3 regions of the Motilimonas thetidivivens genome follow, and region 2 is predicted to be linked to each of the others. Evidence: predicted binding sites of a transcription regulator. Region 2 holds the regulator's gene; each other region holds the start of a gene.
What was found. Region 2 encodes FNR, which switches genes on or off when oxygen is low (the NO sensors DNR and NnrR bind a similar motif). Its sites were predicted from a motif close to TTGATCTAGATCAA; they were not measured.
Positions count from the first base shown of each region.

Region 1: ACK8OT_RS01030 (TraR/DksA family transcriptional regulator) is a predicted target of FNR. The motif match lies at 5,290-5,303, and genes of this name have one in related genera.
Region 3: mnmL (tRNA modification radical SAM protein MnmL/YtqA) is a predicted target of FNR. The motif match lies at 3,974-3,987, and genes of this name have one in related genera.

Region 1 is NZ_JBKFDK010000001.1:203,387-211,520, forward strand. It holds gene ACK8OT_RS01000 (hypothetical protein) at 1-205, shown strand, start outside; gene ACK8OT_RS01005 (HIT family protein) at 470-928, shown strand; gene ACK8OT_RS01010 (DUF2496 domain-containing protein) at 938-1,105, opposite strand; gene priC (primosomal replication protein PriC) at 1,150-1,716, opposite strand; gene ACK8OT_RS01020 (sulfite exporter TauE/SafE family protein) at 1,710-2,495, opposite strand; gene dinG (ATP-dependent DNA helicase DinG) at 2,495-4,561, opposite strand; gene ACK8OT_RS01030 (TraR/DksA family transcriptional regulator) at 4,792-5,181, opposite strand; gene dusC (tRNA dihydrouridine(16) synthase DusC) at 5,382-6,335, shown strand; gene ACK8OT_RS01040 (YbaN family protein) at 6,364-6,723, shown strand; gene apt (adenine phosphoribosyltransferase) at 6,819-7,364, shown strand; gene dnaX (DNA polymerase III subunit gamma/tau) at 7,371-8,134, shown strand, end outside.
Region 2 is NZ_JBKFDK010000001.1:395,463-403,596, reverse strand. It holds gene ccoP (cytochrome-c oxidase, cbb3-type subunit III) at 1-122, shown strand, start outside; gene ACK8OT_RS02010 (FixH family protein) at 215-697, shown strand; gene ACK8OT_RS02005 (heavy metal translocating P-type ATPase) at 684-3,077, shown strand; gene ccoS (cbb3-type cytochrome oxidase assembly protein CcoS) at 3,074-3,283, shown strand; gene ACK8OT_RS01995 (sulfite exporter TauE/SafE family protein) at 3,280-3,960, shown strand; gene fnr (fumarate/nitrate reduction transcriptional regulator Fnr) at 4,168-4,917, shown strand; gene uspE (universal stress protein UspE) at 5,044-5,976, shown strand; gene ttcA (tRNA 2-thiocytidine(32) synthetase TtcA) at 6,079-6,993, shown strand; gene ACK8OT_RS01975 (DUF2987 domain-containing protein) at 7,049-7,723, opposite strand; gene ACK8OT_RS01970 (DUF2189 domain-containing protein) at 7,698-8,134, opposite strand, start outside.
Region 3 is NZ_JBKFDK010000013.1:73,056-81,189, reverse strand. It holds gene folE2 (GTP cyclohydrolase FolE2) at 1-56, shown strand, start outside; gene ACK8OT_RS11445 (transporter substrate-binding domain-containing diguanylate cyclase) at 118-2,571, opposite strand; gene mnmL (tRNA modification radical SAM protein MnmL/YtqA) at 2,783-3,712, opposite strand; gene gltB (glutamate synthase large subunit) at 4,090-8,134, shown strand, end outside.

The DNA of each region.
Region 1 (8,134 bases), 190 kb from region 2:
TGATAATTTGGCTAACTCATATCTTGAGTACTTTTCAGTGGCAGAGTTAAACTCAATTTTCTACGAAAAACGTAACTCTAAATATGCAGAAAAAATGACTAAAATGCAGAAAAGAGTAGGCGATAGCATGGAAAATAGGTCAAAAGAATTACTCAAGTTAGTAGTTACAGAGTCACTTAACAGTGTAAATAAAAGTGTACAGTAAGCACCTAACTAATAAGAATAGGTGTCGCGCAGCCGACCCCCTATATTCGGTTATTGGACAGGCTCGGATTATCCCCGGATCCTCGATAAGCTCGATTTCCCTCTTTCATTAAGCAAATTTCGCTATTCAGCATTTGCCGCGCTTAGCCTGAGTCCTTTTTTCAAGGCGAGCGGGATGGATGCAAGGGGCGAACATAATGTATACGCCTTTATTATCAGTTTGTTATAGCTTGTTGGGCAGAGGCAGTACGAAAGGAAAGTCGATATGAAGTGTATTTTTTGTGAAATAGTGTCAGGAAGCTTACCTTGTCATAAAGTTTGGGAAGACGAAAAGCATTTAGCCTTTCTTTCTATTTTTCCTAATACGAAAGGTTTTACCGTGGTGATCCCTAAAGCGCATTATTCAAGCTATGCCTTTGCACAAACAGATGAGGTCTTGTCTGAGTTAGTGATTGCAACCAAGAAGGTAGCCAATTTACTTGATCGTGCATTTGATAATGTGGCCAGAACAGGAATGTTCTTTGAAGGCTATGGGGTAGACCATCTCCATAGTAAGCTGTTTCCGATGCATGGGACGGGAAATAATCCCGAGTTTAAGCTGGTGGAATCAAAAGTGGATAAGTTTTTTGACTGCTATGAAGGTTACCTTTCCTCTCATGATTATAAACGAGCTGACGATAATGAATTAGTGCAAATTGCTGCGCATATTCGCTCATTTATTTAGACCAGCCAGTTATTTATCAGCATCAGTCGCCGCTTGCGCGACTTGCTTTTGCTTACAATCCTTAAGCACAATTTCCAGCGCCGCGATGGCTGTGTCAATTTCAATTTCATTTTCTTCAAGAATTTGAATCAAATCGACGGCGAGTTGAATGTGTTTAGGGGCGTTGGCTAGGCTCATTATTACTCCTTGGTTGGCTAGGTGATGGCTAAGTTATGGCTTAGTTAAAAGTTACCGATAAAGGCATTGGAGCCTTCAAACTCGCGCACGGCCAGCTCAACCTCAAAGGTGGCGCTTTTACAGCGTGCTAGCCTTTCTTCTAAGGTTTGGGTCGCTATTTGGGCTTGGCGTTTATCGTTGCCATACAATTGCGCTGCTTGCTGCTTACTGTGGGCGATCATTTGCTCTAAGCGCCGTTCATATTCATATTGTTTCTGTAGCTTTTGGTAAAGCTGCTTTTCTTGCTGGCTGGGGTGATGAGAAAAAATATGACCGTTGCCTTGCTCGGCTTGGCTTACTAATTTAAGCAGCGCAGAAAATTGATCGGTTAAAGCTTCACATCTATGGTTGATGAGCTGTGATGAAACTTTATTTTCAATGGCTTGCTGTAAATCGATGATTTTCTTTTCTACTTGCAGGCAATAGCCCGTTAGGCTTTTTTCTGGCTTGGCGAATAAGTTTTTATTGAAGTGAAAATGCTCGCGCTGCTTAGCCGTAAGCCGATTATCCAAATGCTCACATTGCTGCTTGAGTTGATTTATCCGCTGCATTAATTGTGAAATATCTACCATGCTTCAATCGCCAGTTTTACCGCCATCACTACCACCACTAAGACAAAGATAGGGCGAATAAATTTACCGCCAAAACGAATGGCGGAATGAGCGCCTAAATAAGCCCCCACCATTAAACACATGCCCATGCTTAAGCCTAATACCCAGTTGATATGGCCAAGTATAATAAAGGTGGTTAAGGATAAGAAATTACTGGTGAAGTTCATGGATTTGGCCAAACCCGAAGCCAGCAAGATGTTGACCTTATAAAGCGCTGCTGCCGAGACGGTCCAAAATGCGCCGGTGCCGGGCCCTGCAATGCCATCGTAAAAGCCAAGGCTTAAGCCTTGGATCCATTGCTTTTTGACCAGTTTTGGGCCCGTTTTAGGCAGGTCGTTTTGGCTGTCTGAAGGAAAGCGATTAAACACCGTATAAATCGCCGTGGCTAAGATAACGATGGGCAGCGCCTTATCTAAAAATTCGGTACTGATAAAGTTGACCGCTAAGGTGCCACTAATTGCGCCTATACCGGTGGCATAAAATGATTTGCGCCAAAATACCGGATCAAATAGTTGTTTTTTATAGTAGGTCCACGCCGCGGTTGAGGAAGCAAAGGTGGCGGCCAGTTTATTGGTGCCCAGCGCCATATGGGGAGGCAAGCCTGCGCTGAGTAATGCGGGAATGGTGAGCATCCCGCCGCCGCCAACCACGGCGTCAATAAAGCCCGCGATCAGACCCACGCCGCAAATAAGCAGAAATAAACTGGGTTCAAGGGGCAATGCAAAACTGAAATCAAACATTAATATTGAATATCTCGTTTAAATGGCGGCAAGGAATCGAGTAAGCCCTTGCCGTAACGGCGCGTGACAAGGCGACGATCAAGAATGGTAATTTGGCCCCAGTCGTTTTCTTTTCTGACTAGGCGACCACAAGATTGGATTAATTTTTTACTGGCCTCGGGAATGGTAATTTGTAAAAAAGGATTACCGCCGCGGCTTTCAATCCACTCCGCGTGCGCTTCTTCTACGGGGGAGGTGGGCACGGCAAAGGGCAGTTTAGTGATGATCAAATTGGTCAGGTAATGTCCGGGTAAGTCTAAACCTTCCGATAAACTGCCGGTGCCAAACAAAATGGCGGTTTCGCCTTTGTCACAACGCGCCTTGTAATCAGCCAATAGCTGACTGCGAGACAGTTCACCTTGCAGTAAAATTGGCGTATCTACTTTGCTTTTTATTTTTTCGGCGACTAACCGCATTTGCCAATAGGAAGCAAACAGCACCAAGTTACCTTGCTCTTTGGCAATCAGCTTGGGCACCTTTTCACATAGTTCATTATCAAAATTGTCACTGCCGGGCTCAAATTGCATCGCCGGCAGGGCAAGGGTGATTTTGTCATAGTCAAAAGGTGAGCGCAGGCGCAGATATTGGGTGCCGTCATCTTGTTTTAGGCCACTTTGATGGCGAAAAAAATCAAAGCTATTTAAGGCCGTTAGCGTAGCAGAGCATAAAAATACCCCAGCCGCTTGTGACCACAGTTGTTGCTCTAATAGGCCGCCTACCTCAATCGGTGAGGCCGCCAGCATGATGTCTTTGTCACCTTGGTCGAGCTGTTTTGCCCAGCAGGCCAGAGGCGCATGTTTGCCCGTTGGCTCCTTGGCTAACATGGTCCACAGCTGCAAAAAGGTTTCCAACCGCTGCACATTATTGCCCACATCGGCCATCAGTGGCTCGGCGACCTTGGTTTTAATATCACCTTGCTTGAGCTGCTCGGCGATGGTGCTAAGGAGTTTATTTAGCGCCTTTAAACAGGTGCGGCTTTCATCTCTGATGGTTCTGGCATGTTGTGGCAAAGGGTCGGGCAGTTCGCCCATGGCAAACCGATAGCTGCCATCGTTGTTAAACAGCGAGGTGTTATGGTTAAAAAATTGCGCCACATGGCCGAGCTCTTGTTTGATGGTGAGCGCATTGGCCACCATTTCACTGCCGACACTTAAGGTCGAGGTGCCACTGAGCTGCTGGGCAATTTTTCGATTAAGTAGCTCAAGCTTGCCGAGCCAATTAATGCTGGCGTTGATGGCAATATGGGCACTGGCAAAATCACGGGCAATACTGGGTAAATGATGAGCTTCATCCATCACATAAAAACAGCTATCGGGCACAGGTAAAATAATGCCACCGCCTAACTCGGTATCGGCGAGCAATAAGGCATGATTGACCACCAACACGTCGGCTTTTTCTAATTCATCACGGGCTTTGTGAAACGGGCACTGATGGTGATGGGAAAGAGCGCGGCTACAGCTGTGTTTATCGGCGATGATCTGTTGCCAAACATGGTCGGCAATGGGGGTGGGCCAAGTGTCACGATCGCCTTGCCATTTACCGGCTTGATAGGCTTTGTATAGGCGTTTAACTAATTCAATGTCTTTGGCTTTTGGCTTTTCATCCCACAGGGCAATTTGTCCATCTTGTGGATCGGCCAGGGCGCGTAGTTTATGTTCGCAGCAATAGCGGCCGCGGCCTTTGACTAAGGTGAAGGTAAACGAGAGGCTGCTATGGCGCAGGAAAAACGGCAGATCTTTATTGATCAATTGTTCTTGCAAGGTCACCGTTGCGGTAGAAATAATCAGTTTTTTATTCAGATTCAACGCAACGGCTAAGCCGCCAAGTAAATACGCCAGGGATTTACCAATTCCGGTGCCTGCCTCCGCCACCAGCATACGGCGCTGAGGATGATATTCGCCCGCCAAGGTTTTAGCGATTTCGGCCACTAAGTAGTTTTGCTCTTTACGTACTTGATAGTCAGGTAGAGATTGACTGATATTTTGGTACGTTTCACGAATAAGCTGTTTTACTTCTGGCTTTAGCATGGCTGAGTCGAAAGATGAAGGTGAACGGATTGTAACAAGTTATCGACATTTGCCCAAGCAGGATTGCTGGTTTTGTTGTACGGCTGCGGCCTTTGACGGGCTGGCGGAAAATAGAATGACTAATTACAGGTGGGTGTGTTTAAGGTTAGGTATGGCATTGCAATGGGGCAGAGCGGGCTTTCATCCTTGAAGTTCGCCCCTGACATGATGCTGACGCAGTATTGTTTAATCTAAAGCGCAATCACGCCTGTTTTACGCTTTTGGTATTTCTCTTTACAGCGAAAACAACGTTGCTCAGTCGGATCTTGTGATAGCAAGGCCATTTCGATTGGCTCTTCGCAATCCGAACACAAGCCATACAAACCTAAATCGATTTGGCATAGGGCAGCATCGATTCGCTTGATCATGGCGATGGCGGGCTTAAATTTCGGTTCATCCAAGTGGATGGCGTACTCAATAAACTCTGCATTGGTGAGTTGCATCAAGCGTGCTGCTGCCATGCGATGGCTTGGTTGCTCCGCTTGCTCCAAAAAAGCGATTATCCTATTTTTTTGTTCATTTAGTTGCGTCATTAACTCTGTTTGAAAATGGGTTAAGTCAGCGATTTGATGCTCAGTCATTGTGCACTCTGGGAAAAATTGTCAGGCTGACATCATAGTGAGCAAACAGGGCTAAGGTGCTGATATAGGTCAATTACAGCATGATTTAAGCTAAATGCAGCCCTTGATTTGATGCAGATCATCTTACTAAAACTTGAGCAATGGGTGACAAAATGTCGGTGACACCCTAAAATCCGCGCTTCAATTGTAAGAGGCCTGTTATGCGCGTTGTTTTAGCTCCGATGGAAGGGGTTGTCGATCCGTTAATGCGACAAGTATTAACCGGTATCAATCAATATGATTTGTGTGTCACCGAATTTATTCGTGTGGTGGATATGCGCCTGCCTAAAAAGGTGTTTTATCGATTATGCCCAGAATTACATCAAGGCGGTAAAACTGACGCGGGTACCGATGTACGCGTGCAATTATTGGGGCAAGCGCCGCAATGGTTGGCAGAAAATGCTTATCGGGCTGTTGAGCTTGGCTCTAAAGGGATTGATTTAAACTGTGGTTGCCCGTCTAAAACCGTCAATGGCTCCAATGGCGGCGCGGCTTTGCTTAAAGAGCCAGAGGTGATTTATCAAGCGGTTAAAGCCATGCGTCAAGCTGTCCCAGATAAGCCTGTGTCGGTTAAGGTACGCTTGGGCTGGGAATGTAAAAGTCAGCGTTTAGAGATTGCCGATGCCGCTTATCAAGGCGGAGCAACCGAGCTGACCGTGCACGGGCGCACCCGCGCAGATGGCTATCGCGCCGAGCGTATTGATTGGGCGGCCATTAACGATATGCGCCAAGCCATTAACATTCCGGTTATTGCCAATGGTGAGGTTTGGCAGGCTGAAGATGCGAAACGCTGCCTTGAACAAAGTGGCTGCGACGATATTATGTTGGGGCGCGGTGCATTGGCGATGCCCAATTTGGCCAATGTGATTAAGCTGGGCCATCAGCCCATGCCTTGGGCGGAGGTGGTGAACTTACTGCTGCGCTATTCTGGGTTAGAATGCAGTGGCGATAAGCATTTATACTTTGGTAATCGCATCAAGCAATGGCTTAAATATGTGGTGTGCAGTTATCCGCAGGCACAAGCCTTGTTTGAAGAAATTCGTCCGTGTCGGCAAACCGATGAAATTTTGTTGATTTTACAACGCCATCACGCACTCGCTCAGCAGTCAGCGTAAAATTAAAAAAGGGAGTTGAACCAAGTTTATGATAAAACGACCTTTTTACTTTGTTTGTGGTTGCCTTGCATTTTTGCTTGGGTTAATTGGCATTCCTTTACCGGTTTTACCTACCACCCCATTTATCTTATTGGCCGCTTTTTGTTTTGCTAAAAGCTCAGAGCGGTTTCATCAAGCCTTGCTCAATCATCCTTGGTTTGGCCCTATGATCAGGGATTGGCAGGCTAAGCGCGCCATCGCTAAAAAAACCAAACAACGGGCATTAGTGTTAATGAGCCTGGCCTTTGCCATTTCTATCTATATAGTGCCACTGATATGGATAAAGGCATTATTACTTGTGTGTTTTTTATGCTTATTCACGTGGATGTATCAGTTAAAAGAAACTTAAACCTCAATTTAAAGGCCTATGCCTTGAAAGCAAGGTATCAAGTGAATAAGCTTACCTTCTTTAATGTTTACGACACTTCAAAATAGGACCCTCTGATGGATTCGGCCACTCAAAAATTACTCACTGACAGTATTAAATCGATTGCAGATTACCCTAAAGCCGGCATCACTTTTCGTGATATCACTAGCTTGATCGAAAATGCAGAGGCGTTTGCTAAGTCTATTGAACTTCTTGCCGCGCATTACCGCGACAAGGGCATCACTAAGGTGGTTGGCACCGAAGCACGTGGTTTTATTTTTGGTGCGCCGGTAGCGGCCGCTATTGGGGCGGGTTTTGTGCCTGCTCGCAAGCCGGGTAAATTGCCTAGAGCCACTGTGGTGCAAGTTTACGATCTTGAATACGGCACCGATATGCTACAAATTCACAAAGATGCCATTGAAGCGGGTGACAAAGTGGTTGTGATTGATGATCTATTGGCAACGGGCGGCACCCTAGAAGCAACCATTAAGCTAATCAAAGAGCTAAAAGGTGACGTGGTTGGCGCAGGGGTGGTGATTGAATTACCTGATTTAAAAGGTAAAGCTAAATTAGATGCCCAGCAAGTTGAGTTGTTTAGCTTGATCCAGTTTGAAGGTGAGTAACTTCCTATGAGTTATCAGGTGTTAGCGCGTAAATGGCGTCCGCATAATTTTAGCCAAGTTGTAGGGCAACAGCATGTGCTGACCGCCTTGATCAATGCCCTTGATCAAAACCGCTTACACCATGCGTATTTATTTAGCGGCACGCGAGGCGTAGGTAAAACCAGTATTGCGCGGATCTTAGCGAAAAGCTTGAACTGTGAAGAAGGGGTAACATCTACCCCTTGTGGTGTTTGCCATCATTGCCAAGCTATCGATGAAGGTCGCTTTGTTGACTTACTTGAAATCGATGCCGCGTCACGCACTAAAGTCGAAGATACTCGTGAGCTACTCGATAATGTGCAGTACAAGCCAGCGCAAGGTCGTTACAAGGTTTACCTGATTGACGAAGTGCACATGCTGTCTAAAAGCAGTTTTAATGCCTTACTCAAGACTCTTGAAGAGCCACCTGAATACGTTAAATTCTTGCTCGCGACCACAGATCCACAAAAGCTGCCGATCACTATTTTGTCGCGTTGTTTGCAGTTTCATTTAAAGAGCTTAAACAGCGAAGCCATTCATCAGCAGTTAGCTTATATTCTCGATCAAGAGCAACACAGTTATGAGCAAGGCGCACTGCAGGCGCTAGCGAAAGCAGCTCAGGGCAGTATGCGTGATGCGTTAAGCTTAACGGATCAAGCCATTGCGTTTGGTAACGGTGTGGTAAACTATCAGCCGGTGCTGGCCATGCTGGGTACCTTAGACCATCATCAAGTGATCCAGTTGCTGCATTT
Region 2 (8,134 bases):
CGGTTGAAGATACCTTACTTCACGGTCGTAACGGTGTGATGCCTGCTTGGAAAGACATTTTGGGTGAAGATAAAGTTCATATTATCGCAGCTTATGTTTACTCGCTGTCTAACCCACAATAATAAATATTAATTCTTACTCAAAACCCCGAATTTTCGGGGTTTTTTTTTGCCTTTTTGTTACAATTCGCAGGTTCACATTAAGGAGTAATGCAGTGAAAAATAAATGGTATCAACAAAGCTCGGTTTGGCTCATTATCCTCTTACCTATGGCGGCTGTGATTGCTGGTATCAGCACCGTTATGATTGCTCATGACAATAAAGTCGACCTCGTTGCCGAAGATTATTACAAGACAGGTAAGGCCATAAATGCCGACCTATCAAAATTAAATAATGCCCTTAATTTAGGCATTACCGTCTCATTAAATATGGATGGTGATAACGGCACCGTCGCCATTGCAAGTGGTGATGTTCCGGCAAATAAAGCCCTTAAAATCAGTTTTTACCATGCCACCTTATCTGGCCGCGACTTTACAACCATGCTCTCGGCTGATGCTTCTGGGAACTATCGATTTACTTTCCCAAGCCAGATCGAAGGAAAATGGGCAGTTAGAGTTGAGCCTTTTGATGCCAGTTGGCGCGTACAAGAAAATGTAACCTTCCCTATCACGCAGGTGATACTCGATGGCAAACAATAGTTTTTCTGGCTGCTTTCATTGTGGCGAGCCCATCCCGCCCAATAGCCAATTTTCTATTACCTTTAATGGTGAAAACAAACGTATGTGTTGCCCCGGCTGTGAAGCCGTGGCACAAACCATTATTGATAGCGGGTTAGCCTCTTATTACACCCACCGTACCGAGCCTGCACAAAAAGTTGAAGGACTGGTGCCCGCTGAGCTAAATTCCCTTAATTTGTATGATCTCGAAGAAATTCAAAATGATTTTGTACAGCACAATAAATCGCTGCAAGAGGTTATGGTGTCCATTGATGGCATCACCTGTGCAGCTTGCGCTTGGTTGATTGAACGTCAATTGCGGGTGTTGCCTGGACTGGCGTTTATCAATGTGAATACCACCTTGCACCGTGCAATTATTCGCTGGGATCCCGAGCAAATAAAACTCAGTGATATTTTAAAGGCCATTGCTCAAGTGGGCTATCGCGCCCTTCCCTTTCAAGCTGACGAGCAAGAAAAACAATATCGCGAACAAGTACGCAGTTACATGAAACGTGTGGGGCTGGCAGGTATTGCCACCATGCAAGTAATGATGTTTGCAGTCGCCTTGTATGCGGATCTCTTCACCGGTATGGAAGAGGAGTTTCGTCAATATTTCCGCTGGGTAAGTATGATTTTGGCAACGCCTGTATTGCTTTACAGCGCACAGCCTTTTTATTTTAACGCCCTTCGCAACATTCGAAACCGCACCTTGGGCATGGACATCCCAGTCTCCATTGCTTTATTAGGCGCTTATATTGCATCTACCTATGCCACCATCACGGGTACCGGTGAAGTCTTTTTTGAATCCATCTCCATGTTCACTTTCTTTTTGCTTATCGGACGCATGCTCGAGTTAAGAGCAAGGCGTAAAGCATCCGAGAGCGGCAACAATTTAGCAAAATTAATGCCCAAAATGGCTTGGCTAAAAGTAGGCGATTCGGTTGAGCATATACCGGCTAAACTACTGCGCGAAGAACAACTCGTGCTAGTAAAACCAGGTGAAACCATCCCAGCCGATGGCATTATCGTCAATGGTAAATCCTCCATTGAAGAGTCGATGTTAACAGGCGAGCATATGCCCGTTATTAAAGCTTTGGATGAGCCTGTTTACGCCGGAACAATCAATCTTGAAAGCCCAATTACGATGATCGTCAAACAGACGGGTCAAGCGACCTTAATTGCCGATATCATCCGAATGCAAGATCTGGCTCAAGCCGAAAAACCCCGAATTCAGGTTGTAGCAGATCATGTCTCGCGTTATTTTGTCGGTGCGCTACTCATTTTTTCGGCCATTACTTACACCGCTTGGCTTTATGTTGCGCCCGAGCATGCATTTTGGGTCACCTTATCGGTATTGGTAGCAACCTGCCCCTGTGCTCTGAGTTTAGCGACCCCAACGGCGCTGACCTGCTCCACGGCAACACTCAATAAACTAGGGATTTTAATCCGAAAAAACCACGTTTTGGAAACCTTGGCGAAAGCCAACTTGTTTGTGTTTGATAAAACAGGAACCTTAACTCAGGGCAAATTTTCGGTCGCTAATACTCATGTTTTTTCAGCACAAAATAAAGCTCAGTCCCTCGCACTGGCAGCCGCATTAGAGCAACACTCTGAACATCCCATTAGCCGCGCATTTGCGCCCTACAAGCAAGCAAATATTAAGGTCGATCAGGTCACTAATGTTCCTGGAGAAGGCTTATATGGCCAATTCCAAGGGCAAACTGTACGGTTAGGTAATCCTGACTATTGCGGCGTTTCTGTGCCAGTTGAATCGCGCTTACTCTTGATTGTCATGACTATCAATGACGAATTGGTGGCTGCGTTTGAACTCACCGATGAACTACGGGAAGATGCCAAAGCAACATTTAGCCACTTTAAACAACAAGGGGTTAATACCGCAATGTTGACCGGGGATGGCTCGGCTCAAGCGCAAATCGTTGCTGACCAATTAGGCATCAAAACCGTAATTTCTGGCGTTACACCTGAGCAAAAGCGCGAAGCGGTGCAACAATTCCAGCATGAAGGTAGTATTACCTTAATGGTCGGTGACGGTATTAACGATGCACCCGTTTTATCTCAAGCTCATGTGTCGGTCGCCATCGGCAGCGGCACCGATGTGGCAAAGAACTCAGCCGACGTGATTTTGATTGGTGATTCGTTACGCAAATTGGCGAAGGCGCGTCATCTTGCTAGACAGACACGCGATGTAATTAGGCAAAACTTAGCCATTTCCTTGGGTTATAATTTGTTTATTCTACCCTTGGCTGCCACCGGTCATGTGCCTCCCTATATGGCCGCACTGGGGATGTCATTAAGCTCGGTTGTGGTAGTAACCAACTCATTGAGGTTGTTAAAGAAATGAGCATAATTTTCATGCTAATACCTATCGCTATCTTGTTTGTAGCCATAGCGATTGGTCTGTTTTTTTGGGCAGTACGCTCCGATCAATTTGAAGATTTAGATCGCGAAGGCGTTAACATATTGTTTGATGAAGATGACTCGCAGGCTCGCAATCAAGCCAACTCAGCATCAGAAGTTCATTGCGATAAGCCTAATACGCCCAAATGACGGATTTCTATGCTGCTTTCTTCATTGGTCTACTAGGCGCAGGTCATTGCTTAGGTATGTGCGGTGGCGTTGCCAGTGCCATGACCTTCTCTGTCGACCCCAAGGCCGGCAAGTCTCAACAGTGGCTAACCTTGCTGCTCTATAATCTAGGACGTTGCTTGAGCTATGTTTTCGCTGGAGCTTTGATTGCAGGGGGAGCAGCGGCACTCAGTCAGCTATTTGATGTAAAACAAGCACTCATCTTACTTCGCTTGCTGGCCGCTATCATGATGTTGCTATTAGCCCTATATATCAGTCGCCTGTGGTTGGGTTTGCAAAGCATCGAAAAAGCGGGTCAACATATTTGGCGCAGGATCCAGCCCATCGCGCAGTTTTTTTTACCCCTCAAGCATCCGTTTTATGCTTTACCTCTTGGCATGGTATGGGGCTGGCTACCGTGTGGTTTGGTCTATTCAAGCCTTTCTTGGGCTGCAGTGAGCGGCAGTGCCGTAAATGGGGGGTTAATCATGGCTGGATTTGCCTTAGGCACCCTGCCCGCCATGGCCACCATTGGTTTACTCAGCCATTCAATTGGGCGAGTCATCCAATCTAACTGGTTTAGATATAGCGGCAGTGCATTATTGGCACTCTATGCCATTCACACTGGCTACATCGCAATTAAACAACTGATTTATTAATTATAAATCTATTTTTAATAGACATATAACTAGCCTTTCTCACTCTGACTCGACTTAATTTCATTGCTAAAGCAAGTTTATTTTCGCATTTTTAAGGCGTTATCACTTTTTGGCTTTCAATTCACCTTCTGCGGTTATTCTGCTATTTAAACTCAGGCAATAAATGTTACAATATTGATATATATCAAGTGGAGATTTCGGGTAAGTATGAAGTCCGAGAATAAAAATACCAGACGCATCCAGTCAGGTGGCTGTGAAATACACTGTCAAGATTGCAGTATCAGCCAACTTTGTATTCCTGTTAGCCTTAATGAAACTGAGCTTGATCAGCTCGACAACATCATAGAGCGAAAAAAGCCAATTCAAAAGGGTGAAGAGCTGTATAAAGCTGGCGAAGATATGCGAGCATTGTATGCCATTCGTTCTGGTACCGTTAAGTCCTATACCATTACCGAACAGGGCGACGAACAAATTACCGGTTTTCATCTAGCTGGCGATCTTGTTGGTTTTGATGCCATCAACACCGGCCGTCATCCAAGTTTCGCGCAGGCCCTCGAAACCTCGATGATTTGTGAAATCCCATACGATACCTTGGATGATTTATCGGGCAAGATGCCTAAGCTGCGTCAGCAAATCATGCGCATGATGAGTAATGAGATCGTTGGCGACCAAGAAATGATTTTATTATTGTCTAAGAAAAATGCGGAAGAACGTTTAGGCGCCTTTATTTATAGCCTGTCACAACGCTTCTCTGAACGTGGATTCTCACCTCGTGAGTTTCGTTTGTCGATGACTCGAGGCGATATCGGTAACTACTTAGGCCTTACCGTAGAAACCATCAGTCGTTTACTCGGTCGGTTCCAAAAAAGTGAAATGATCGCCGTTAAAGGTAAATACATTACCATTATCGATCATCAACAATTAGCTGAAGTTGCTGGCGCGACTAAAGCCGAATAACTACCAGCGCGGTGGAATTAATCAATTGAAAAATAAAATAATTGATCACCATCGCGCAATATCACATCATTTTGAGCTAAATTAAGACTAGGAACGTGGAATATTATCAGTAACCCGGAGGGGTGTATGGTTAAATATCGCAACATCTTAGTCGTCATTGATCCTACCAAAGAAGAACAAACGGCCCTTTCTCGCGCCGCCTACATATGTCAACGCGAAGAGCATGCCAAATTAAAGCTGTTTCTTTCTGTCTATGACTTTTCTTTTGAAATGACCACCATGCTTTCGCTTGAAGAGCGTGAAGCAATGCGCGCCAGCGTGATACAACAACAGACGGCATGGCTTGAAGAGCTGGCTGCCCCATATCGAAGCCAAGGTTTGTTTATTGATACCAAAGTGCTCTGGCATAACCGTCCATTTGAGAGCATTATTCAAGAAACCTTAGACTTTGGCCATGATCTCGTCGTCAAAGGCACCCATCATCATCCTAAGCTTCAATCCGTTATTTTCACTCCCACCGATTGGCATTTATTACGTAAATGTCCGGAGCCATTGTTGTTGGTTAAAAATCATGATTGGCCTGAAAACGGCACTATTTTGGCTGCTATTCATGCGACAGCCGAAGATGATGAACACATGGCGTTAAACGATAAGATCACCCATGAAGCCCTCGACATGGCTAAAATGATCAATGCTAATGTCAGTTTGATCAATGCCTTCCCCAGTACACCAGTGAATATTGCCTTAGAGCTTCCCGACTTTAACCCTATTGAATACAGTGATGCAGTACAAAAACGCCATGTCGATATGCTTACCGAACATGGCAACAAGCATGGGATTCCAGCAGAGCGGCAGCACGTGGTTGAAGGCTTAGCGGAAGACGTAATACCACAAGTCGCAAAAGAGCTTGATGCAGAGCTGGTTGTGCTTGGTACGGTTGGTCGAACCGGTATCAGCGCTGCACTCATCGGCAATACCGCCGAGCATTTGATTGACAGTCTGGATTGCGACCTACTTGCATTGAAACCGATAGATTACATTTCTCCCTTACAACAATAAGCATTATTGCGGCCAAGCAATTGGCCGCACTCCCACCGCCTTACTTGCTTGGAACATTCTTGACGCTATAATACGCAGACTTTTTTTGCTGTGGATAGAACTATGGGTACACCGACGGCTGAGGCCAAAGCACAATACAACCAGAATAAATTGCATAAACGTTTACGTCGTGAAACAGGTAAAGCCATTGCCGACTTTAATATGATTGAAGAAGGCGACAAGGTAATGGTTTGCTTAAGTGGCGGTAAAGACAGTTATGCCCTACTTGATATTCTGATGCACTTGAAAGCCCATGCACCTATCCAGTTTGATATTGTTGCGGTTAACCTTGACCAAAAACAGCCTGGCTTCCCCGAGCATGTTTTACCCCAATACTTAACCCAAATTGGCGTGGACTTTGAAATTGTCGAAGAAGATACCTACTCCATAGTGATGGACAAGATCCCAGCAGGAAAAACAACCTGTTCACTATGCTCTCGTCTGCGCCGTGGTATTTTGTATTCAACGGCGACACGTCTTGGCGCAACAAAAATTGCTTTAGGCCACCATCGTGATGATATTCTCGAGACCTTATTGCTAAATATGTTTCATGGCGGAAAACTAAAGTCTATGCCACCTAAACTAGTCAGTGATGATGGTAAACACGTGGTTATTCGCCCTCTTGCTTATTGTAAGGAAGCTGATCTGGAGAAATACGCCCAGATAAAAGAATTCCCGATCATTCCTTGTAACCTGTGTGGCAGCCAAGAAAACTTACAACGCAAAATGATCAAAGAAATGCTGCAAGGTTGGGAAAAACGCTATCCAGGCCGAATTGAAAGCATGTTCCGCAGCATCCAAAATGTTGTGCCTTCACATTTGATGGATCATGAACTATTTGATTTTAAATCAGTGGATCAACACAGCGGTGTGATTGATGGCGGAGACATTGCCTTTGACAAACCAGACTTTCCGTCCACTTCATCTGGGCAACAAATGGCTGATGAGCCAGAGCTGCAAATTATAGAGCTCACTTGATTTTTAAGCTTAAGCTAACATGACTGATGGCAAGTGCCATCAGTCAAAAAGTGAATTATTGCACCAACCAAGGCTTTATATCGATTACCGAATCAGCCAGTTGCACCGCTTTACCTTGATGCTCCGCTAACCATTGCTTTGATAAGTAAACATGTCCCTGCTCTACTGCAAAGTCGGTATTAGCAATACTGAAAACAGCCTGTTGATCAGTTGCGAAATCACCAGCCAAGGTGAGACTAATACCATTAAAGTCAGGTAAAAATAACTTACCCCAAAAGCCAGCTTGACCTAACATCAGCTTTTCTAATTCATCGGCGATTTTACTCAAACCATCGACATCTTGAATACCACTAATTGGCACCAACAGCTTGGTTTGTAACGACATAGCGCAATCTGTTTGTTCATGTGCAAACACTAACACGAGTTCCGCCTTTTCTTGTTTTAGCTTTACATCGTAAGGTACAAGAAGTTCACCCGAGGGGGTTTGTGTGATTGCGACTTGGCGGTTTGCTGTTTCCAGCACAGCCTTAGCGAGTTGACATGGCTGCTGAGCATTTTGATCCAACAAATAAAATGCTGGTGTCACCCTAGTCAAACCTTCCTTTTTTACTACCGCTAATCGTTTATAAAAATCACTATAGGAAAATTTTGTCTCAATGGCACTTGCCCAAGGAGCATATAATAAAATTAATAAAAATAATAATTTATGCACTGAACTCACCTTTATCATTGTCTTGATTTGAGCCGTCGCCATTGATTTCAACACTGAGTCTGATGCCACAGACTTCTCGGTAAATTACCGCTTGCAAGGTGAAAACAAATGGGATGACAAATGCTAAACCGACCACAGTGACCATACCGAATAGCATAAATAAGTTAATCAGAGCATGAATAATAAATAGGGAAATTAGCCCTTTATGTACCACGCGAATAGACATAGGTATCGCTTGGAAAACGGTCATTTTTCGCTCTAGCATCAACGGGATAACGAGTGAAAAAATGGCGCTAATATAGATAGTCGGCAAATAAGCAAACACACCTAAGCCCAAATTCATAAATGCCATTGAAAGTAGGTTTGGCACTGCAAAAGCGATAGCAAGCGGACCAAAAAATTTGAAGAAGTTAAAAACCATTAATGGTT
Region 3 (8,134 bases), on a different contig from region 2:
CTCACGATGCGGTAGCGGTCACCACTAAGGGTGTACCAGGTGGCTTTAAGCCTTAGACTAATACTTAGCGTTACCCCAAAAGCAAATGCCATAAAAGCCCAACGCCATGTTGGGCTTTTATTTTTCCTGCGCTAAATATTGATAATGAAGCACTTGGTTACGGCCATTAGATTTAGCCTGATACAAGGCTAAATCAGCTTGCTCAATCAGGCTTTCACATTCTAATTGCGGCGCTGGGGTTAGCGTGGCGACGCCTAAACTGACGGTAATATGCTGAGCGACTTTTGAATATTGATGTGGAATGTTTTTGTCGGCGACCGCATTGCATATCACCTGCGCGATATAACATGCCCCTTGCGCATCGGTATCGGGTAATAGAATAGCGAATTCCTCACCGCCATAACGCGCCACTATATCTGTAGTGCGTTTAGATGTTTTCGCTAGAGTATCTGCAACCAAACGTAACGCATCATCGCCTTGTTGATGGCCATAGTTGTCGTTGTAAGGTTTAAAGTAATCTATGTCCAATAATATAAGCGACATATTTTGCTCTTGATTAATACAACTGCGCCAGTAGTAGCGCAGCCTTTCATCAAAACTTCGTCGGTTAGCGACTTGGGTTAAGCCATCAATAAAACTTAATTCCTCTAGCTTGCCAATAGCTGTCGCCAGTTGTTGTTCGGTGCCCTTTCGGTCAGTGATATCATGAGTCACCATAAGTATGGCTGGCGCGCTAGTAGACGAAAAACGAAATGGGCTTTTTACCACTTCTAACCATTTTTGCTGGCCATTGGCTAAAAAGACCAATTCTTCGTATTTCACGTGGTCATTTTGAGCAAAGATTTCTTGGTGTTGGCGTTTATTCCAATCAACTTTGTCTTTGGGCAACATGCTGGCTACGGGCTGGTTAATGATTTCTTCTAAGGGCTTTTGAACCAAGGATTGGGCAAACGCTGGATTGGCCATCAAGCAAATCCCCCCTTGATCCACCACGGCAACGGGATCGGGATGATTCACAAACATATTTTGTAAGCCTTGTTTGAGGTGTTGCTGCTTCTCTTGCTCACAATCAGCGCGACTGATGGTTTGTGATTGATTCAAGATAACTAACAAAGCATAGATCTGCTCTTGTTCGTTACGCATCGGGGAAACCATTACGTCTTCTTCTTGTTGCAGTTGCCCTTGCCAAGCAAGTGCTTCAAGAGGCCGCTGACGAGCCAGCTCAACTTTAGATAAAATATCCCTATCGCGTTTGCCTATTACGTCCTCAACCTTGAGCCCGACCAAATCAGACCAAAGGCTATTACAGCTCAACATCACCCCTTGCTTGTCTTTAATACATGCAGGGCTAGTGATCACAGATAACAAGTCTTTTAGTAAGGCTTGTTGCTCAGGTAGCGGTCTAAAGTCAGGTTGCGCGGTAAGCCGACATAACTGGCATAACCACACTTGCTGCTCCCCCCGTTTGATCACTTTGCCGTTAAGGGTAAATAAGTGCCATTGCTGAGTTTGATTATTGAGGCCAACTTGCTGATTAACAATCATTCCTTCAGACAAACTGGTGTTAACTAAGTTGACCAAGGGTTGTAGCCAGCTCGGCGTAGGGGTTTTAAATTGACTATCAGGGGCGCACAAGTCCAATTCATAGGCCATTTTATTGGCATTGAGCAAGTACTTACCATCTAAGCTAAGGAGCAAAGTAGCAAAGGGAATATCATTGATATAGTAGCTTTCTTTACGTCTCAAGCGCTTAACAGCGCGCCAGATAAACAGGATAAAAGCAATGCTGACGACCACAGGTAACAACAGCCACCACCATAACCCAGATAGGGATAGCCAAGTTAAATTAATTTTTTGCAGCTCAGAAGAGCTGATCAGATTGGCGCCCCAGCTGATCCAGTCAATCAACTCACCTTGTAAGGGAGCCACATGAGCCAGAATATCTAACTCAATCAAGGTGTATGAATGCATAAACAAGGTGAGTAGATCATCACTCTGGCCACCGCCCGTATCTAAGCTAAGTGAGGTGATGGCGTCGATTTCGCCCTTCAACAAGGCAAAACTAAGCGACCAAATGGATTGAAAGGGCTTGGCATCGTAATTTATCCGCTGCGCTATGTTCTCGGGTAAAAAGCCCTTATCTTGAATATACCCCAGCACTAATGTATGGCGTTTATCCTGCAAGGCAAGGCTGACTTTGCTTTGCTGCTCAGGAAAGTAATAAAGCTTAATTTTTAGACCAACCAAAGGAATGGCAAGCTGTTCAGGTGCTCTTAGCTCGCTAGATAGACCTACGTAAATATTGCGATTATCCGCCTCTGTTGCCTTAGACAAAGGCACCATATTGACCATAATGCCGGTATGGTGTTGCCATCGCAGCCAATAATCCGTCAACACTCCCATCACCAGATTATCTTGATAAAACCCTAAATATTGGTGCTTATCAGCCACAACCACATTAACCAATTGAGGCTTTTCGGTATCTAAAAGGAGGTTATTGGCAACAGCACATGGCACCAAAGAGGTTAATAACAACCAACAGAGAAATAGCTTGGATCTGATTAGTGACAAAAAACAACCTAAGCGGCGACGCAATAAGTTAACAAAGAAAAGCATTACCACTTGCTACACCAAGTTGGTAAAAATTCACAATTGAAACGCAAAGTAAACATGACATCAGGCCTTTTTAATTTGCTTTTATCTATTATGAATGACTCTCGTTAATTAACCAATGTTTCACCGTTATGAATCAAAAAGTTCCGTGATAGGTCACAAAAATTTTCTAAGAATTAAAGACATATGGATTAGTTGTTTGTGTCCCTTGAGCGCCATTGGCAGCTAAACCTTGCGCCACCCCTATGATGCCTTGCCAGCGATCTTCACACCAAAGCGGAGCAATTAAGGTGGGTTTTCGCGCCGTCGCTGACACACGATGGAAAACGACCTCAGCTGGAGTGCGTTGGATCATCATCACCGCAGCTTGTACATACTCTTCCTTGGTCAAGGCGGTTATTTTTCCCGCCTGATAAGCTTTAGCCATGGTAGAGCCCGCCACTATATGTAAGGGGTGCAGTTTGATCCCATCAACGCCTAAGGCAACCACCGCATCTATAGTGTTTTGATAATCTTGCCGAGTTTCTTCCGGCAGTCCAACGATTAAATGGGTACACACCTTAATGCCTAATGCTCTGGCTTTAAGGCACACCGCTTTATACTCAGCCCAACCATGGCCTCGGTTAACTCGCTTTAAGGTTCTATCATTGCTGGTTTGCAGCCCCAGCTCTAGCCAAATTTCAAAACCTCGTTGCTTATAGCCGGATAACAAATCAAGAACGGCATCAGACACACAATCAGGTCTAGTACCGACACACAAGCCGACAATATTGCGATAGGTTAACGCCTCTTGATAAAGCCGATCGAGAGTCATCACCTCACCATAAGTGCTGGTATAAGCCTGAAAATAAGCCAAATATTTATCACTTTTTCCAGCTAGCTCCTGCGCTTTGACATTCAGCTGTTCGGCAATGGGGGCGGCGGCGATTTGCTCATCAGCAAATGAAGCCACATTACAAAATGTACAGCCTCCTCTACCTAAGGTGCCATCGCGATTTGGACAGGTAAAGTTAGCGTGAATGGTTAATTTTCTTACTGTTTCGCCGTAACGTGACTTTAAATCTTGGCCTAGGGTGTTAACCCAATGGTGTAATTGCATAGCGCCCCCAATCATGAAGCCGACATGCTAAATCAAGCTGGAACAAGGCGATCGGAAGCTAAATCAAAATTAGTGATCTTAGGTAAAAAAAATTTTTTAACATTGATTTAAACTTTTTGCACAAAAAACGACCTAAACTTAAGCTGTAATCACCAAGCTAATTTCGGGTTATAGATTTAACCGCTAAAGATATCTTGATAGACAGCTGAAAGTTATGAAAAAATGCAAATGTTATCAAAGTTAGTTAAATGTAAACAGAATTTGACTCAGCTCATTTTTCTGGTTAGTTTCTCGCCAACGTTAAGTATAAATATCATTGCCAAGCACCCAAACAATTAAAAATAAATACTAAGCAATGATAATCATGGAGCAAACTGATGTCTCTTTATCATCCCTCATTCGAACGCGACAACTGTGGTTTTGGCCTTATCGCGCACACCCAAGGTGAAGCGAGCCATAAACTAGTACGAGTAGCTATATCGGCATTAGATCGCATGAAACATCGCGGCGGTATTTCGGCCGATGGCAAAACCGGTGATGGTTGTGGCCTATTAATGCAAAAGCCCGATAGCTTCTTTCGCGCCATCGCCAAGGAAAACGATTGGCATCTTGGCCGAAATTACGCGGTCGGGACGCTGTTTTTAAGCCAAGATGACAAACTCGCTGATCAAGCCAAGCAAATTATCAGTGAAGAGTTAGCGCGCGAAACCTTAACCTTAGTCGGTTGGCGCGAGGTGCCTGTCGATCAAACTGTGTTAGGCGATATTGCCAAAGCCAGTTTGCCTAATATTCAACAGCTGTTTATCAATGCACCGACCGGTTGGCGCGCGGCAGATTTACAGCGCCGCCTCTATTTAGTGCGCAGACGGATTGAAAAACGCATCGACAACGATGACGTCTGTTACATTGCCAGCTTGTCGAATCAGGTCGTGATCTACAAAGGCTTAGTGATGCCAGAAGATCTGCCCACCTTCTACCTTGATTTGGCCGACATTCGCATGGAAAGCAGTATTTGCTTATTCCACCAGCGCTTTTCCACCAATACCTCACCCCGTTGGCCGCTAGCACAACCGTTTCGTTTGCTGGCTCATAACGGGGAAATAAATACCATAGAAGGTAACCGCCAGTGGGCGAAGGCGCGCTCGTATAAATTTAGCTCGCCCTTATTACCCGATATGCAAGAAGCGGCGCCCTTTGTTAATACCTCGGGCTCGGACTCTTCATCCCTTGATAATATGGTTGAGCTGTTTCTTGCTGGTGGCATGGATCTGTTTCGCGCCTTTCGTTTGGTGGTGCCACCGGCGTGGCAAAAACACCCGTCGATGGATGATGACCTCAAAGCCTTTTACGATTTTAACTCCATGCACATGGAGCCATGGGATGGGCCGGCGGGCATAGTCATGACAGATGGACGCTTTGCCGGCTGTGGCCTGGATCGCAACGGCCTTCGCCCTGCTCGCTATGTGATCACCAAAGACAATTTCATTACCTTGGCTTCCGAGGTGGGTATTTGGGATTATCAACCCGATGAAGTGTTAGAGAAAGGCCGCGTGGGCCCGGGTGAACTTTTTGTTATTGATACCAAAACCGGCAAACTTTGGACCTCATTTGCCATCGACCAAGATCTCAAATGCCGCCACCCCTATCGTCAGTGGTTAAGTGAAAACAGCCAGCGTTTAGTTCCATTTAGTAAAATAGCCGATAACCAAATTGGCGCACGGCAAATGGACGAGCTGACCCTAAAGAGCTATCACAAAACCTTTGCCTATTCGGCCGAAGAAATCGAGCAAGTGATCCGAGTTCTCGGCGAAATCGGCCAAGAGGCCACCGGCTCCATGGGCGATGACACGCCAATGGCGGTATTGTCTCAACGCCCACGCAGCTTATACGATTATTTTCGCCAAAAATTTGCCCAAGTGACCAACCCCCCTATCGATCCTTTGAGGGAAAATCACGTGATGAGTTTGGCCACTTGCATCGGCCAAGAACAAAACGTGTTTAATGAAACCACGGGCCACGCTAATCGCGTGATGTTTGACTCGCCTATCCTGCTTTACAGTGATATTCAGCAGCTATTAGCGCTCGATCAGCAACATTATCAACACGGTGAAATAGACATCACCTTTAGTTCAGCCGAAGGCTTGAGTGCCGCCATCGATAGAGTCACTAAGCAAGCCGTGTCGCTAGCTCAAAGTGGCACTGTGCTGCTTATTTTGTCCGATAAAAATATCTCCCCAGAGCAACTGCCGATCCCAGCGGCGATGGCTCTTGGCGCGGTGCAGCAAGCGTTAGTGAATAATAACTTACGCTGTGACACTAACATCATAGTAAAAACCGCCAGCTGTCGTGACCCGCATCAGTTTGCAGTCTTACTTGGTTTTGGCGCGACCGCCATCTACCCTTATCTGGCCTACGAAACCTTGGCCAAGCTCGTTGATAATGGCACGTTGAATCTCAATCTACGCGATGCCCTTGAAAACTATCGCAACGGCATCAACAAGGGCTTATACAAGATCATGTCGAAAATGGGCATTTCGACCGTGGCCAGCTATCGTTGCTCACAGCTATTTGAAGCCATCGGCATAGACCAAGAGGTGATAGAGCGCTGCTTTAAAGGGGTTAGCTCGCGCATCGCAGGCGCTGGCTTTGTTGACTTTGAGCAAGATGCCTTAAGACTCAATAAACTCGCCTATATTCACCGCAAACCACTTGAGCAAGGCGGTTTGCTCAAATACGTCCATGACGGTGAATATCACGCCTATAACCCAGATGTCGTCAGCAGCTTACAGGTCGCGGTTAAATCGGGTAACTACAGCGATTATCAAGTGTTTGCTAAGCATGTGAATGATCGCCCCGTGTCGAGTTTACGCGATTTAATGACGCTTACGGGACAGCATCAACCCATTCCACTTGAGCAAGTTGAAGCGCCCGAGTCCTTGTATCAGCGCTTTGACTCGGCGGCCATGTCGATTGGTGCCTTGGGGCCAGAAGCGCACGAGGCGCTCGCCATAGCCATGAACACCTTGGGCGGTCGCTCAAACTCGGGGGAAGGCGGTGAAGATCCTGCGCGTTTCAGTGATTTGCGCTTATCGAAAATCAAGCAAGTTGCCTCGGGTCGCTTTGGGGTTACCCCGCACTATCTGATGCATGCAGAAGTGATCCAAATAAAAATAGCGCAAGGAGCAAAACCGGGCGAAGGCGGTCAATTACCCGGCCATAAGGTCACCACCCAAATTGCTAAACTGCGTTATTCAAATCCGGGCGTGGCACTGATTTCGCCGCCGCCTCATCACGATATTTACTCGATTGAGGATTTAGCTCAGCTCATTTTTGATATCAAAGAGGTTAACCCCACTTGTTTGGTGTCGGTTAAGTTGGTTTCCGAGCCGGGCGTAGGCACTATCGCCACCGGTGTGGCCAAGGCTTATGCCGACCTGATTACTATTTCGGGTTACGATGGTGGCACCGGTGCCAGCCCACTCACCTCGGTTAAATATGCGGGCAGCCCTTGGGAGCTAGGCCTAGCCGAAACCCATCAAGCCTTGGTGGCCAATAATCTGCGCCATAAGGTAAGACTGCAAGTGGATGGTGGCCTAAAAACCGGCATGGATGTGATCAAAGCGGCGATCTTAGGGGCAGAAAGCTTTGGCTTTGGTACTGGGCCTATGGTGGCATTAGGCTGTAAATACCTGCGCATTTGTCATCTTAATAACTGTGCAACGGGGGTCGCTACGCAAGATGAAAAACTGCGCCGCGACCATTATCACGGCCTGCCTGAAATGGCGATGAATTACTTTAAGTTCATCACCCAAGAGGCGCGTGAAATCATGGCCGAGTTAGGCATTAAACAGCTGACGGACTTGATTGGTCGCACGGATTTACTGAGCGTTAAACCAGGTGAGAGCCAAAAACAAGCTAAGCTCGACCTGTCGGCCATTCTTTATGCGCCAAAAAATGAGGCGGGTCATGCGCTCCATTGCACTCAAGACAATCCGCCTTTTGATAAGGGCGAGCTTAATCGCAAACTCGCGAAGCAACTTGGCGAAGCCATAGCAACGAAATCGGGCGGCATCTATCGCCACCCGATACGCAATACCGATCGCTCGGTGGGCGCACTGATTTCCGGCATGATCGCCAAACAGCATGGTAACCAAGGCATGGCGGGCGATCCGATTAAAGTCATGTTCAATGGCACCGCGGGACAAAGCTTTGGCGTTTGGAATGCTGGCGGCCTTGAACTTTATCTCACAGGGGATGCCAATGACTACGTCGGTAAAGGCATGGCGGGCGGTAAAATCGTGATCCACCCCCATTCAGGGGTTGCGTTTGCTTCTCATCAAGCATCCATCATAGGCAATACCTGTTTGTATGGTGCAACCGGTGGCCAGCTGTTTGCAGCAGGCTGCGCCGGTGAGCGTTTTG